One region of the Arthrobacter sp. T572 genome, then DNA from elsewhere that is predicted to be linked to it. Evidence: riboswitches for the same ligand, from Rfam matches in the RefSeq annotation. Region 1 holds a riboswitch; each other region holds the start of a gene.
What was found. A riboswitch is a leader RNA that binds a small molecule or an ion and turns the genes downstream of it on or off. The one in region 1 is predicted to bind S-adenosylmethionine.

Region 1 (3,539 bases):
CGGTCCATGCATTGTCCGTCGTGACGATGTTCCACGCAGCCCGGCCACCCGACAACAGATCGAGGCTGGCGAGGCGGTGGGCAAGGTCCGCAGGGTCGTTGTACGTGGTGTTCTGCGTGGCCACCAATCCGATGTTGGTGGTGATGGCTGCCAGGGCGGCCAGGGCGGTCTGCGCGTCCGGCCGCCCTGCGACGTCCAGGTCGTGGATCCTGCCCAGGTGTTCGCGGAGGCGGAGGCCCTCGCCGAGGAAGAAGGCTGTAAAAAGGCCTCGTTCGGCTGTCTGGGCCACGCGGCGGAAGGATTCGAAGTCGGTCTGCGAGCCGCTGGCCGGGTCCTTCCACACCGTGGTGTGGTTGACGCCCTGGAAAAAGACACCGAACTGGATCCGGCCGTTGCCTGCGATGCGGTGATGCTTGGTCATGGTTCTGCTCTCTGCCTTGTTCTTGGCCTTGTTCAGGCTGCGGCGTAGCGGTTGGCGGGGCGTGGAAGGCGGAAAATTTCGCGCAGCGTCGTGCCTGGCTTTGGCGGCGTTACGAGCCCGGACTTGTGCAGTTCAGGCAGCACCTTGCGGGCAAGCTCCGGCAGGTCGATGTCCAGCACTGCGGGCTTGAGGCGCACGCCGTCTGCGGCTGCAAAGAGCGCCGTGAGGAGTTCCACGAGCCCATCGGGATCGCCCACGTAGCGCGCCCCGCCCTGCCACTTTTCGTGGGCATCAAGCTCCGCAAGCCGGCTGGCTGCGGTTTGCCCCCGGGCGTCCAGGATCACATCCAGTTCAACGACCGTCCGCTGCGCACCTGCCGCCGCTGCCTCTTGTGCTGCCTGGGCCAGGTCGTCGGCCGTGCCGGCGGAGACCAGGGCCACGTCAGCTTCGACGGCGGGAAGCAGGCTTGCGGGGGCGAACACCACCAGCTGGCCCTGGAGTGGACGCGGAATGATGGACGGGCCCTTCACGGCGAACCGCCCGCCTTCAAAATCGGCATAGTGCAGCTTTCCGCGGTCCAGGTAGCGGCCCGTGGCAACGTCGCGGATGACAGCGTCATCTTCCCAGGAGTCCCAGAGCCTGCGGTTGGCCTGGACAACATCGGCTGCCTCGCTGATCACGTCGTCCCCGGGAAGCGGCGTGCGGCCCACGGACCGGGCTTCCCCGGCAAAGTTGTCCGCGTTGACCAGCCAGCCGGCCCGGCCGTGCGAGGAGTAGTCGAGGCTGGCCAGCTGCGTGGCAAGGTGGAACGGCTCGGTGAAGAGCGTCCCTGCTTCCGGGACCAGCCCCAGGGAGCGGGTGACCGGCGCGGCAAAGGCTGCCCGCTGGATGGCATCGAGGCGCACGGGTATCCCGGTGGTTCCTTTGTCCACCACCCGGCTGTCCTTGAAGGTAGCCAAGTGGAAGCCGGCAATATCGGCGGCCTGGACAGTCTCCCGGATCCGCTGGCCCCCCAACAGTGCCTGCGGATCATGGAGGGCCTTGCGCCACGCAGCCGGGTGGGCCCCATCGCCGTCGAGCTCCAAAGCAACTACACGCGAACGGAAATCAGGATTGGAAGGCATGGTTCTCTCTTTTCAGAGGCCGCGGTGCGGCCGGTTGACATTCGCTTGCCGCTGTTGCGGCCAGGTCTGTTTCCGGAGCACCCCGCCACACAATGCCTGAGGGTTGCCGCAGCGCGAGCCGGTCCTTGGCGCGCTGACTCTTGACCTGGGATTGAATCTAGGAGCGTGTCCAAGGAATGTACAAACCGGCCCGACGCGGGAAGTCAACCCGGGAAACACCGCGTCAAAGGGCTGCCAAGTTCGTCATTTTTGACCGATCCGGGAGTCCTGTGTGACTTCCCGTTGCGTGGGATTGAGCCGGGTTGAGTCCCGTTGAGCGCGGTGACAGAACAGCTTTGGCCCGGCCTTGAGGCTCCGTAGTGTCGTGCCATGCCAAAGCCTCCCGGGACCCTTGTGCAGGTCCACGATCCCAGCATGATGTCCGCCACCCAGAGCTCCATCCGCCCGTTGGTCCCATGACCGTCCACGAATCAGTCCTGGATGCCATTGGCGCCACTCCCCTGCTCCGCCTGAACAAGCTCGGCGGCGGGGTGCGTCCACGCATCTACGCCAAGCTCGAGTTCCAGAACATAGGCGGCAGCGTCAAGGACCGCGCCGCGTTGTCGATGATCCGTGCGGCTGAAGAGGCCGGACTCCTGGAGCCCGGCGGCACGGTCGTTGAGGGTACCAGCGGCAACACAGGTATCGGGTTGAGCCTTGTGGCCGCGCAGCTGGGCTACCGCTCGGTGATCTTCGCACCCGCCGCCACCGCCGCCGAGAAGATCAGTTTGCTCCGTGCCTACGGTTCGGAGGTGCACTTGGTGGCTGATTTCGTGCCACGCTCGGACCCGGCCCACCTCGCCAACCGGGCGGCGGCGTTCGCAGCCTCTACCCCGGGCGCATGGCTCGCACTGCAGTACGACAATCCCGCCAACCCCGCCGCCCATTTTGCGGGGACGGGACCCGAGATCTGGGCCGACACCGAAGGGGCCGTGACCCACTTCGTCGCAAGCGTCGGAACCGGCGGGACCATCAGCGGCACGGGGCGGTACTTGAAGCAGGCCAGCGAGGGGGCGGTCCAGGTCATCGCCGCCGACCCGGAGCACTCCCGCTACGGCGGAGGCAACGGATCCCTCAAATACACCGAAGGTGCCGGGCATCCCCTGCACCCGGACTCCGTTGAAGACCTCTGGCCCGAGGCCTTCGACACCGCCTTGGTGGACAAATACTTCAGCATCAGCGACCGGGACGCCATCTTCACTGCCCGCCGCGCTGCCCGCGAGGAAGGCTTGTTGATCGGCGCCACCGGCGGCACAGCCCTGGCTGCAGCACTGCAACTCGCCGAAACCCTGGACGGACACCACACGATCGTGGTGGTGGTGCCGGACTCCGGCCGGAACTACCTCTCCACCTATTTCGACGACGCCTGGCTCACCTCGCTCGGTTTCCTGGAACCCACGACGCCGGAAGGAACCGTTCGCTCGCTGCTCGCCACCGCGCCTGCCGGAGTCCAGCTCCTGGCGAGTACCCTGACAGCGGCGGAGGCCGCCGTCGTACTTCATGCCCGCCAGGTGGCTCCCGCCGAACCGGCATTCCTGGTTCTGGACCGCGGCGACACCTTCGGAACCGTCCACCCGCGCGAGGTAGCGGCGGTGGTGACGCTGGAGTCGTTGAGTGCTGTGGACGATGCTTCCCCGGCCGTTACCGCGGGACTCGGGTACCGCACACTGGCAGCGGGTCTGCCCGCCCGGGAAGCGGCAGGTTCCGGGGTCGTTGCAGTGCTGGTCGATGGCCGGATATCCGCTGCGTTTCGCGGGCAGGCACGCGCGTGAACGCGCCTCCTGTAGCCAAGCGAACCACCGTCAGCCTCTTTCAGCCCATCACCCTGGGACGGCGGACGTTCGCCAACCGGCTGTGGCTTTCCCCGATGTGCCAGTACTCCGCTGCGGACGGCGTTCCGGGACGCTGGCACCTGGTCCATCTCGGGGCACGGGCGTCGGGCGGCTTCGGCCTGA
Region 2 (3,539 bases), 930 kb from region 1:
AGAGGCCCGTGATGCGCGGGTCGCCGTGGAGAAATCCGCTCACCAGGACTGCCACGACAGCGGCCACGGCGGCCATCAGCAGGCCGCGGACAACCTTCAACGTGGTCAGCGCACGCCGGTGTTTCGGCGCGCGCGGCGTCTCACTTTCCGGCTCCACGGCTCTCCATTCCTTGCGCCCCGGTCACGCGGGCCGCGCGGAGGACGAACCAACATTACGGGCACCTGCTCTATGGCGTCCATTCACATGTGCCCAGGAAAGGCCCGTCCTAAACGATCGCGGCGCCGAAAGCCAGCCCCAACCCGTAGGTGGCGGCCGCTGCCCCCAGGCCGATGGCCAGCTGCCGCAGACCCCGGCTGAGCGGCGATGTTCCGGACAGCAAGCCCACGACGGCGCCCGTCGCCAACAGTGCGATGCCCACCAGCGCACCGGCTACTGCCAGCGCGGCCACGCCCGTCATGCCGAAGATGAAGGGGATGATGGGGACGATGGCTCCGGAGGCGAAGAAACAGAAGCTGGACAGTGCCGCTCCCCAAGCAGACCCTACGGTTTCGTGGTCGTCGGTGGGCGGCTTTTCCGGCTGCAGGGACAGGCTGGGGTCGCAGTCGCAGCTGAACAGGCCCAGGCGTTCGGCGGCGCGGTGTTCGGCTGCCTCACGCGTCATGCCGCGGGCCAGGTAGACCAGCACGAGTTCGTTGTGCTCGATGTCCAGTGACGGTGCCGCGGTCAGCGTCGCCTGGGTGGGGAGGGTGGCGCTGAGCAGCTCCCGCTGGGACCGGACGGATACGTACTCGCCGGCACCCATGGACAGCGCTCCGGCGAGAAGGCCGGCCACGCCGCTCATCAGCACCACGGAACTGGGAACGCCGGTGGCCGCCATGCCCATGACCAGCGAAAGGTTGCTCACCAGGCCGTCGTTGGCACCGAACACGGCTGCCCGGAAGGTGCCCGACAACCTGTTCCGCCCCCGGGTTGCCAGGCCGCGGACAACTTCCTCGTGGATCTGCTCGTCGGCCACCATGGCGGGCGTGGCGGCCGGCTCGGCACCGTACGGCGACCTGCCTTCGGCCCGCTGCGCGAGCGCAAGGACAAAGACCGATCCGAAGTTGCGGGCGAGGAAGCCCAGGAAGCGGCTCCGGCCGGATGCTGCCTTGGGCATTCCGGCGTGTTCGCCGAGGAGTTTGAGCCAGTGGGCCTCGTGGCGGCCCTCGGCTTCGGACAGGGCCAGCAGGATCTGGCGTTCTTCGCCCTCACGCCGCTGCGCGAGTTCCCGGTACACCGCGGCTTCGGCCCGTTCGTCGGCCAGGTACTGGCGCCAGCGCTTGATGTCGGAGGCGGACGGCGGTGGCGGCGTTTCCGCTGCCGGAGCTGATTCCGCTGCCGGGGCCGTTTCAGGGGCGGGACCCGGAGCGGGGCTCAACGGATCATGGGATTCATGGTGCTTCTGCACGTTATCTCCTGTGCTGGGTGGGGTGGTTTCGGCCCCATTGCACCGCCCACTGTACCGCTTATTTCCGCGGTTTTTTGGCCGGTATTCCTCAACCGGAATGTTCGGCGGACCTTAATTCGGAGCCCCGCTCAACCTGCGTTCCGACGTGCCGGTCGGGTGTCTTGACCGTTCGCCGGGGCCGGTGCTCAGATGGAAGGACAGGGGCGGGGGACTCCCCGCATTCGGCCGAAGGGCTGCTTGCCGGCCCACCACACGGAGGTTGGAGCATGAACAGCACCGAACCGCACGCAAGCCACCCCGAACGGGCAACCATCGAGTCGGATCCTGCCTACGATTACGGCGAGGACCAGGAAGTGGACGAACCGTGGGTTGAGGAAGTGGACGCTCCCGACGACGACGAGCGGGTGGTCCCGATCGACGACGCGGACGACTTCCGCGAGGACGACGACGACGAACTCTAGTCCTGCATGTCGCTCAGCAGGAAGTGCCGCTCGCGCCCCCGAGGTTGTCCGACGGCGGCAACGGTCACCGTCAGCGTCCGCATCGCGCTGCACCATCGCGTGGGACGGACCGCTTGGCCCAGGGCGCGTTCCATCCTGTGAGCGTCCGCGCAGAGGAACCGCTGCAAGCGGCCGTCCAGGAACAGCGTCACGGTTCCCCTGACAACGTCCACGCCGGGAACCACCGGCACGCCGGGACGTCGGGGGAGGGCAGGGGTGTTTGTTTCGCTCAGGGGGTGGGCTTGGAACGGCAAGGATGGATCTCCTGGGGAGTGCTCTTGCCCGCTCGGTTGTCTCTGGTCCGGAACGGGCCGCTTCCTCATCCGAACCACCCGTGAACATGGGGTTGGTGTGTGGCCAGTCGGAGCTTGGCGCCACCTCTCTTGAAGCTGGCACCACCCTACCGCATGGGCCTTCTTGTTCCGGTCCCGTCCGCAGGAACACACTGTTCAAGGAAGCATCAGTCAGCACCAGGAGGCCCAATGCCCTCGATAGAGAAAAGCGTGGATATTCCCCGGCCCCAGCAGGAGGTCTTCGACTTCCTGGCACGGTTCGAAAACCTCTCCACCTATGATGCTTTTGTCATTTCGTCCGGGCCGCTCGGCGATGCTCCGCCAGGGCTGGGAACCCGGGGCCGGGGAACCACCAGGATCATGGGGCGGCAGTTTGACTGGATGGTTGAATATACGGAATTCGATCCACCCCGCCGCATGGGGTGTCCCGCTCGATCGAAGGTGAGCGGGATTTGACGGCGACGTTCACCCTGGAATCCGTTGACGGCGGGCCCCGCGTTACCGAGCAACTGCGGCTCAATACACCCATGGAGGGCCTGATGGGCAGACTGCCTGGGCCGCTGGTGGAATGGTTCCTGGGTCTGTCCCTCCGCCGCAACCTCAAGAACCTCGCCAAGGTGCTGGCTGCCTGACACTGCCCACTCACAGCACCCGGGCAACGAGAAGTTTGCCGGATTCGGTCCCCTGGCCCGGGAAAACAACAAGGCGGCGCTCCCCGCAAAGGGAAGCGCCGCCGTCGGACGTTGCTTGCAGAAGCTGCAGCTACTTGGCCGGTGAGCTCAGCTCATCCTCGGCCACGCGGGTACCGGCAACACGGTCCGTCCAGGCCTTCATGACCGCCGGGTCGGTGGGCTTGCTGAACAGTGAAACAGCCACGTAGACGATCGCAGAGGCGAGCAGGCCATAGTAGATGGGCTCGTTCGCGTAAATGCCGTCCAGGGGAGCCTTGGCGTTGATCTCAAGGATGATCATGGTGCCCAGGGTGACCACGGAGCCCACGGCCATGGACGCAGCGGCGGCAATTCCCGTGCCACGCTTCCACACCAGGCCACCGATGATCGCGACCAGGAGGCCGCCCACCAGGATGTCGTACGCAATGGTCAGTGCCGCCACGACGTCCTTGGTGGAGATGGCGATGATGATGGCCAGGATGCCGAGTCCCAGGACCCAGTAGCGGTTGGCCTTGACGTCGTGCTCAGGGTTGTCGGAGTCGTCGGTGTTGACGGTCTTGCCGAACCAGCCGGCCACGAACGGGAGAACGTCGGCGCGGGCCACGGTTGCGGCTGCGATGAGTGCGC
Region 3 (3,539 bases), 1.7 Mb from region 1:
TCGCCCGATCTGTGAGGGACCGGTTGTTGGGCGCCTGGGCACTGAAGGGCTACAAGCGGGAATGGCTGCGGCATGACCTGATTGCCGGCGCAGCACTGTTTGCCCTGTTGGTCCCTGCGGGCATGGCTTACGCGCAGGCGGCAGGACTCCCGCCTGTCACCGGTCTTTACGCAACGGTCGTCCCCCTGCTGGTATACGCAATCGTGGGTCCTTCCAGGATCCTGGTGCTGGGCCCTGATTCTGCCCTGGCACCCTTGATCGCGGCAGCCATCATGCCTTTGGCCATGGGCAGCAGCGAGAAATCCGTGGCACTTGCGGGCCTGCTGGCCTTGCTCGTCGGCGGCATCATGCTCGTGGGTTCAGTCCTCCGCCTGGGGACCATCACCGGCCTGCTCTCAAAACCCATCCGTTTGGGCTACCTCAACGGGCTTGCCCTGTACGTGGGGTTGTCCCAGGTTCCCGCCTTCCTGGGGATTGAGGCAGAAGGCGACTCGATCTGGGAGAAATTGGCCGGCGCCTACACCCAGGTCATGGACGGAGGCACCAACCTTGCCGCCGTCGCCCTCGGACTGGGCTCGCTGGCACTGATCTGGATTCCGCGCCGCCTGAAATGGAAGGTTCCCGGAGTCCTGCTGGCCGTGGTCGCTTCCTGCCTGGCCACGGCTTTCCTGGACCTGGGCGATACCGTCAAGGTAACAGGGGCGCTCCCCCAGGGCCTGCCGGCTCCAGCGCTTGGTGGCATCACGTGGGGCGACGCCCTTGCCCTGGTCCCGGCGGCGGCCGGCATCGCCCTCATGGCGTTCGCTGACACCGGAGTACTGTCCCAGTCCCTGGCAGCGAAAGAAGGGAAGAGGATCTCCGGCAACAGGGAGATGGCTGCCTTGGGTGCAGCCAACGCAGCAACGGGTGTCCTGGGTGGCTTTCCCATCTGCGGCAGCAGTTCCCGGACACCTGTTGCGGTGGATGCCGGGGCAAAGTCCCAACTCACGGGTGCCGTGGGAGCGGCCTTGGTGCTCGCCTTCATGCTCCTGGCGCCCGGAGTCACCGAATTCCTGCCGTCGGCCACCTTGGCGGCCGTGGTGATCGCCGCCGCGGTCGCCCTGGCCGATCCCGCGGGAGTGCGGCGCCTGCTGCGCATGAGCCGCAGCGAATCCGTGGTCATGCTGGCGGCGTTCCTTGGAGTGCTCCTGGTTGGCGTGCTGCAGGGAATCCTCGTGGCCATCGCCCTGGCCCTCCTTGATTTTGTGCGGCGGGCATGGAATCCCTACCGTACGGAGCTCGGCGCCCAGGAGGGCCGCCCCGGATACCACGACCTCGCACGCCACCCGGAAGGCGACAGGATCCCCGGGCTCCTGATCCTCCGGTTCGATGCACCCCTCTTCTTCGGGAACGGGCAGGTCCTGGCCACTTTCGTCCGGGAAGAACTGGACGAGGCCGAGGACCACATCACGCACGTCATCCTCGCTGCCGAGCCCATCACCGGGATCGACACCACAGCCCTGGACGACCTTGTCACGCTGGACGAATGGTTGGCCCAACGGGGCGTGGACCTCGTGTTCGCCGAGCTGAAGGGTCCGGTCAAGGACAAGCTGGTCCAGCTGGGCACGGCTGCCCGCTTCACTCCTGACCACTTCTATTCGACAGTTGGTGCGGCGGTCCGTGAACTGGCCGGACAGGACCACAAGTAGGCACCGGTTACGCAACATGACGGCTGCCATGCCCGCAACAAATGCAGGTGAACGTCCACGGATGTTACGTTTTTCTTGAGTAATGAGCACCAGCGTTAAGCCCTGACTTGCTGGTCGGCAACCCTCTCCCGCGGCGGGGTGCCTCAGGTGACTACTCGGCGTATCGACACTTCGAACTGCAAGCGTGACTGAGGAGCACCACGAATGCCAGAACCCACTGACGACAAACTCGCCTACCGCCTGATCACGGGCCCGGATACCCGCGAATTCTGCGAGCGCATCAGCAACGCCCTCGCCGAAGGCTATGTGCTGCACGGCAGCCCGTCCGCAACCTTCAACGGCACGGACGTGATTGTGGCGCAAGCCATCGTCCTGCCCGCCGCGATCGCAAGTGCGGATGCCGCCGTCGCGAACGCCGTGGACCAACTGGAAAACGACGAAGACGAAGAAGCATTCGAGGGACACGCATGAGCTACGCAGGTGACCTGACCCCGCAGGATGCGTGGGCCAAGCTTAAGGACGGCGCCATCCTGGTTGATGTCCGGACCGAGGGCGAATGGGCCCACATCGGCATCCCTGACACCAAGGCCACGGAGAATGATCCCCTGTTCATCCAGTGGAACCTCGCCGGCGGCATCCCGAATCCGACCTTCATCGACGACCTGAAGCAGCAGGCTCCCGAGGCTGACGGCGTTGAACTGCTGTTCATCTGCCGTTCGGGCCAGCGCTCCATCTCCGCCGCCATCGCCGCAACGCAGGCCGGATTCACGTCCTACAACGTCCTGGAAGGCTTCGAGGGCGAACCTGACCGTTACGGGGAACGCACCGTCAACGGCTGGAAGAACCGTGGCCTGCCCACCAACCTGGGGACCGACTAAAAGTGACTTTCAATCCTGACGCCGCCGGCTGGAGCGCTGACACCCAGGCCGTCCGCGGTGGACTCGACCGTACCAACTTCCAGGAAACCGCCGAGCCGGTGTTCCTCAATTCCGGCTTCGTCTACGAATCCGCTGCAGCAGCAGAACGGGCGTTCACCGGCGAAGACGAACGCTTTGTCTACTCGCGCTACGGCAACCCGTCCGTGGCCACGTTCCAGGAACGGCTGCGGCTCCTTGAAGGAACCGAGGCCTGCTTTGCCACGGCGTCCGGCATGTCTGCAGTCTTCACCGCACTGGGCGCACTGCTGGCAGCCGGCGACCGCGTGGTTGCCGCCCGTTCACTCTTCGGTTCCTGCTTTGTGATCCTGAACGAAATCCTGCCGCGTTGGGGCGTGGAAACAGTGTTCGTCGACGGCCCGGACCTGGACCAGTGGCGCGCGGCGCTCTCCGAGCCGACCACGGCCGTCTTCTTCGAGTCACCGTCCAACCCGATGCAGGAAATCGTGGACATCGCTGCCGTCAGCGAACTGGCACATGCCGCCGGGGCGACTGTGGTCGTCGACAATGTCTTTGCCACTCCCCTGCTGCAACGCTGCGGTGAGCTGGGCGCCGATGTGATCGTCTACTCGGGCACCAAGCACATCGATGGCCAAGGCCGCGTGATGGGTGGAGCGATCCTGGGCACCAAGGAGTTCATTGACGGCCCCGTCAAGCAGCTCATGCGGCATACCGGACCGTCGCTGTCCGCCTTCAACGCCTGGGTCCTCACCAAGGGCCTTGAAACCATCGGGCTGCGCGTGAACCACAGCTCCGCATCGGCTTTGAAAATCGCCGAATGGCTCGAGCAGCAGCCGGCCATCAACTGGGTCAAGTACCCGTTGCTTAAGTCCCACCCGCAGTATGAGCTCGCCACCAAGCAGATGAAAGCCGGCGGCACCGTACTGACGTTCGAACTGTCACCGTCCTCCGGGCG
Region 4 (3,539 bases), 720 kb from region 1:
ACCGGCACCAACGTCCGCAGCGAACCTGGTTCCCGCCGGCAGGAGCCAGTCAACCGAGTCCGCGGGGTAACCGGGGCGCACCCGGTGGTAGTGTTCGCCGCCGTCCTGGAAACTCTGTCCCAGTTCCTGCCGTCGTTCATGATGCAGTCTGGGACCGCTGGCGCCACCGGATACACGATGTGGACTGATGGCCACGCAAGGACTCCTTCGGAAGCTTGAGACCGGGGTACCTTACGAATTTACCGCAAGAGCGGTGCGATTCAGTGGCCGCCCGCCTCACCCAACTGGGTCGCAGTTAAGCGCGTTTTGAGGGGTCAAAACGCGCTCTGCTGCTACTTAGTTGGGTCGGGAGTCGTTCCAGTGCGCAGGCTAGTCCACGGTGCAGGGTGCGGCGCCTGCGGTACCCGGGGTGTTCGGGGCCCATTCCGGGTAGGTGCGGTGGTCGTTGGCCGGTACCCAGCGGCCTTCATCCACCACGTAGTCCCAGCCCAGGCCGGTGCGCTTGAGTTCTTCGATGCCGCGCAGCAGGCGCCCGGCGTCCTCCAGCCTGGAACCTACGCCGAAGCTGGCGCGCAGCGAACCCGAGGGCAAGCCCAGGCGCTTGAGCAGCGGGTGGGCGCAGAAGCGGCCGTCGCGGAGGCCCACACCGTGCTCTGCAGCGAGGTAGGCGGCCACCAGTCCGGCGTCGAATCCTTCCACCGAGAAGTTGACCACACCGATGGTATCGGTCGAATCGCTGAAGATCCGGTGGACGCTCACGCCGTCAATGGCCTGCAGGCCTTCCACCAGGTAGGCCCGGATGGCGGCCTCGTGGTTGTGCCATGCCTGCGGATCGAGGCCGGAAAGTACCTGGGCAGCGCGGGCGAGGGTTGCTGCACCAAGCACGTTGGGGGAGCCGCCTTCGTGGCGGGCAGGGCCGGTTGCCCAGCTGACGGAGTCCAGGCGTGCCTCGCGCACCGCTCCGCCGCCGGCAAGGTGCGGGGTTCCGGCGTCGAGCCAGTCCGGGCGTCCCACCACCACACCCGCGCCGAAAGGTGCATAGAGCTTGTGGCCGGAAAACACAACGTAGTCGACGTCGGCCGCGGCGATGTTGATGGGGCGGTGGGGTGCCAACTGTGCGGCGTCAACAACGATCCGGGCACCGTATTCGTGGGCCAGGGCTGCGAGTTCCTTGATGGGCAGGATTTCGCCGGTCACGTTGGAGGCGCCGGTGACAGCCAGCAGGGAGACGCCACCCTGGCTGAGTTCTCCGCGGATTTTCGCGATGGTGCCGGCAAGGGTGGTATCAGCCACCACGCTGCGGTGGGGAACTCCTTGCCACGGAAGCAGGTTGGCATGGTGTTCGATGTCCAGGTACAGGACTTCACCGGTGTGCTTGCCATCGATCTGTGGCAGGCAGCCTGCCAGCAGGTTCAGCGAGTCGGTGGTGTTACGGGTGAAGATCACGGAATCGTCAGGACGGCCGCCTACGAACCCGCGAACGATGTTGCGCGAGTTTTCGTACACCGAGGTGCTGATCTGCGAGGCATAACCGGCGCCCCGGTGCACGCTGGCGTAGTAGGGGAGGACCTCGTTCAAGTAGGCTGACACGATGGTCAGGGCCGGTGCCGATGCTCCGTAGTCAAGGTTGGCGTACCTGACGTGACCGCCCTGGATCAGTGGTGCCTGCAGCTCGGCGCCGGTGACGGCGGCCAGTGGCCTGCCGGCGGCAAGCTCCTGCCCGGGGGACGGCTGGATCGTGGAACTGAACGTAGCTGTGCTCATGTGACCTCACTCAAGAGGGACCCCGCCGGGGATCCGCGCTTGCCGTATCCGTTCCGGACCGGCCTGGTCGTCACCCGGGGCACCCCACCGCGAATGGAGGGTTGCCGGCCAGCAAACCGGGGTTTTGCGCTGGCACTCGTGACCTGTAAATGAGGTTAGGGCACGCCCGCCGCCCGTTTCAAAGCCGCCCGGATTGTTAAGCGCTTTATTACGCCGGTTGAAATTTGGCCGATTTGCCGAACAAACAGACGGCGGATGCCCCCGAAAGGTGGCATCCGCCGTCGAAAATTCTGCTTGGCTGCCAGGTGGCAACCGTGGCATTAGCTGCTAGAGGAGGTCGTCAACCTCGGGGTTCAAGCGCTTGAGGACTTCGGAATGGAGGATCGAATTGGTCGCCAGGGCGTTGCCACCGAAGGGGCCATCCTCACCTTCAAGGGAGGTGAACCGGCCACCGGCCTCGGTGACGATGGGGACCAGGGCCGCCATGTCGTAAAGGTTGAGCTCCGGTTCGCAGGCGATGTCCACCGCGCCCTCGGCAACAAGGCAGTATGACCAGAAGTCCCCGTACGCGCGGGTGCGCCACACGTCTTCCGTCAAGCCCAGGAACTCCTCCAGGTTTCCGCGGTCCTTCCAACCCGACAGGCTCGAGAAGGACAGGGAGGCATCGGCCAGGTGCGAGACGTTGGAAACCTTGAGCCGTGTGGCCGACGCCAGGGAACGGCCGGTGTAGGCTCCCATCCCTTTTGCAGCCCACCAACGTTTGCCCAGGGCGGGAGCGCTGACGACCCCCACCACTGGCTCCCCCTCGTCAACCAAGGCAATCAGTGTGGCCCAGACGGGAACTCCGCGGACAAAGTTCTTTGTGCCGTCGATCGGATCGATGATCCAGCGCCGCGAGCCGTGACCCGTGCTGCCGAATTCCTCACCCAGCACAGCATCCCGCGGCCGGGAACGGGACAACTGGCCGCGGATTGCTTCTTCGGCGGCCTTGTCGGCATCTGTGACCGGAGTGAGGTCTGGCTTGGTTTCGACCTGCAGGTCCAGGGCCTTGAAGCGGTCCATGGTCTGGGCATCCACGGAATCCGCCAGGACATGGGCAAGGCGAAGGTCGTCGTTGTAGCTGGAAACGGGTTGGGTCATGCCACCAAACTTATCGTGAAACGTTCCCCCGCAGCGGGACGTGAAGCCCGCTGGCTAGTTGACGGTTCCCAGTTCCTTGGCTTCCTTGGCCTCCAGCCTGGGGTCTGCGCCCAGGAGTCGTCGCAGTGATGCCAGCCGGGCCGGACCGGAGGGACCCGCGTGGCCCTCGTTGACCCACGCATCGAGGCCGCAGTTGACCGCCCCGGCGTCGTGCTTGCAACCGCGGTCGCAGGCGTCGGTGCCGGGCTCCAGGTCCGGGAACGAGTGCAGGATGCGGTCCGGATCCACCAGGGCCAGGCCGAAGGACCGGATGCCGGGAGTATCAATAATCCAGCTGCCGGACGGGGCATCGGCGAGCTTGAGCGCCAGGGCCGAGGACGAGGTGTGGCGCCCGCGGCCCGTGACGGCGTTGACGCCGCCTGTGGCGCGTTCGGCACCGGTCAAGGCGTTGACCATGGTGGATTTGCCGACGCCGGAGTGACCCAGCATGACCGTGACTTTGCCGTCCAAATGGCTGCGCAGACTTGCCACGGCTTCGCTGTCCAGGCGGGCTGACAAGCCGTCATCCGACCGGGCATCGATGCCGGATGCGGCTGCGTCCGCCGTACGGCTGATGATCACGGGGAAGTCCAGGC

Region 2: another riboswitch for S-adenosylmethionine. It lies ahead of ACUYMZ_RS06110 (hypothetical protein); the one in region 1 lies ahead of ACUYMZ_RS10345 (LLM class flavin-dependent oxidoreductase).
Region 3: another riboswitch for S-adenosylmethionine. It lies ahead of ACUYMZ_RS18420 (DUF1737 domain-containing protein); the one in region 1 lies ahead of ACUYMZ_RS10345 (LLM class flavin-dependent oxidoreductase).
Region 4: another riboswitch for S-adenosylmethionine. It lies ahead of ACUYMZ_RS13685 (aminotransferase class V-fold PLP-dependent enzyme); the one in region 1 lies ahead of ACUYMZ_RS10345 (LLM class flavin-dependent oxidoreductase).

Annotation. Positions count from the first base shown of each region.
Region 1 covers NZ_JBRAZQ010000002.1:1,975,583-1,979,121, reverse strand. The annotation lists gene ACUYMZ_RS10350 (NtaA/DmoA family FMN-dependent monooxygenase) at 1-421, opposite strand, end outside; gene ACUYMZ_RS10345 (LLM class flavin-dependent oxidoreductase) at 454-1,545, opposite strand; SAM riboswitch class IV at 1,582-1,691, opposite strand; gene ACUYMZ_RS10340 (PLP-dependent cysteine synthase family protein) at 2,001-3,356, shown strand; gene ACUYMZ_RS10335 (NADH:flavin oxidoreductase/NADH oxidase) at 3,353-3,539, shown strand, end outside.
Region 2 covers NZ_JBRAZQ010000002.1:1,046,417-1,049,955, forward strand. The annotation lists gene ACUYMZ_RS06095 (matrixin family metalloprotease) at 1-157, opposite strand, end outside; gene ACUYMZ_RS06100 (VIT1/CCC1 transporter family protein) at 267-1,448, opposite strand; gene ACUYMZ_RS06105 (hypothetical protein) at 1,715-1,909, shown strand; gene ACUYMZ_RS06110 (hypothetical protein) at 1,906-2,202, opposite strand; SAM riboswitch class IV at 2,218-2,337, opposite strand; gene ACUYMZ_RS06115 (SRPBCC family protein) at 2,431-2,697, shown strand; gene ACUYMZ_RS06120 (SRPBCC family protein) at 2,694-2,873, shown strand; gene ACUYMZ_RS06125 (sodium:solute symporter family protein) at 3,004-3,539, opposite strand, start outside.
Region 3 covers NZ_JBRAZQ010000002.1:3,716,138-3,719,676, forward strand. The annotation lists gene ACUYMZ_RS18415 (SulP family inorganic anion transporter) at 1-1,688, shown strand, start outside; SAM riboswitch class IV at 1,767-1,879, shown strand; gene ACUYMZ_RS18420 (DUF1737 domain-containing protein) at 1,893-2,159, shown strand; gene ACUYMZ_RS18425 (rhodanese-like domain-containing protein) at 2,156-2,566, shown strand; gene ACUYMZ_RS18430 (O-succinylhomoserine sulfhydrylase) at 2,569-3,539, shown strand, end outside.
Region 4 covers NZ_JBRAZQ010000002.1:2,692,353-2,695,891, reverse strand. The annotation lists gene ACUYMZ_RS13690 (class I SAM-dependent methyltransferase) at 1-195, opposite strand, end outside; gene ACUYMZ_RS13685 (aminotransferase class V-fold PLP-dependent enzyme) at 370-1,764, opposite strand; SAM riboswitch class IV at 1,795-1,908, opposite strand; gene hisN (histidinol-phosphatase) at 2,092-2,904, opposite strand; gene rsgA (ribosome small subunit-dependent GTPase A) at 2,959-3,539, opposite strand, start outside.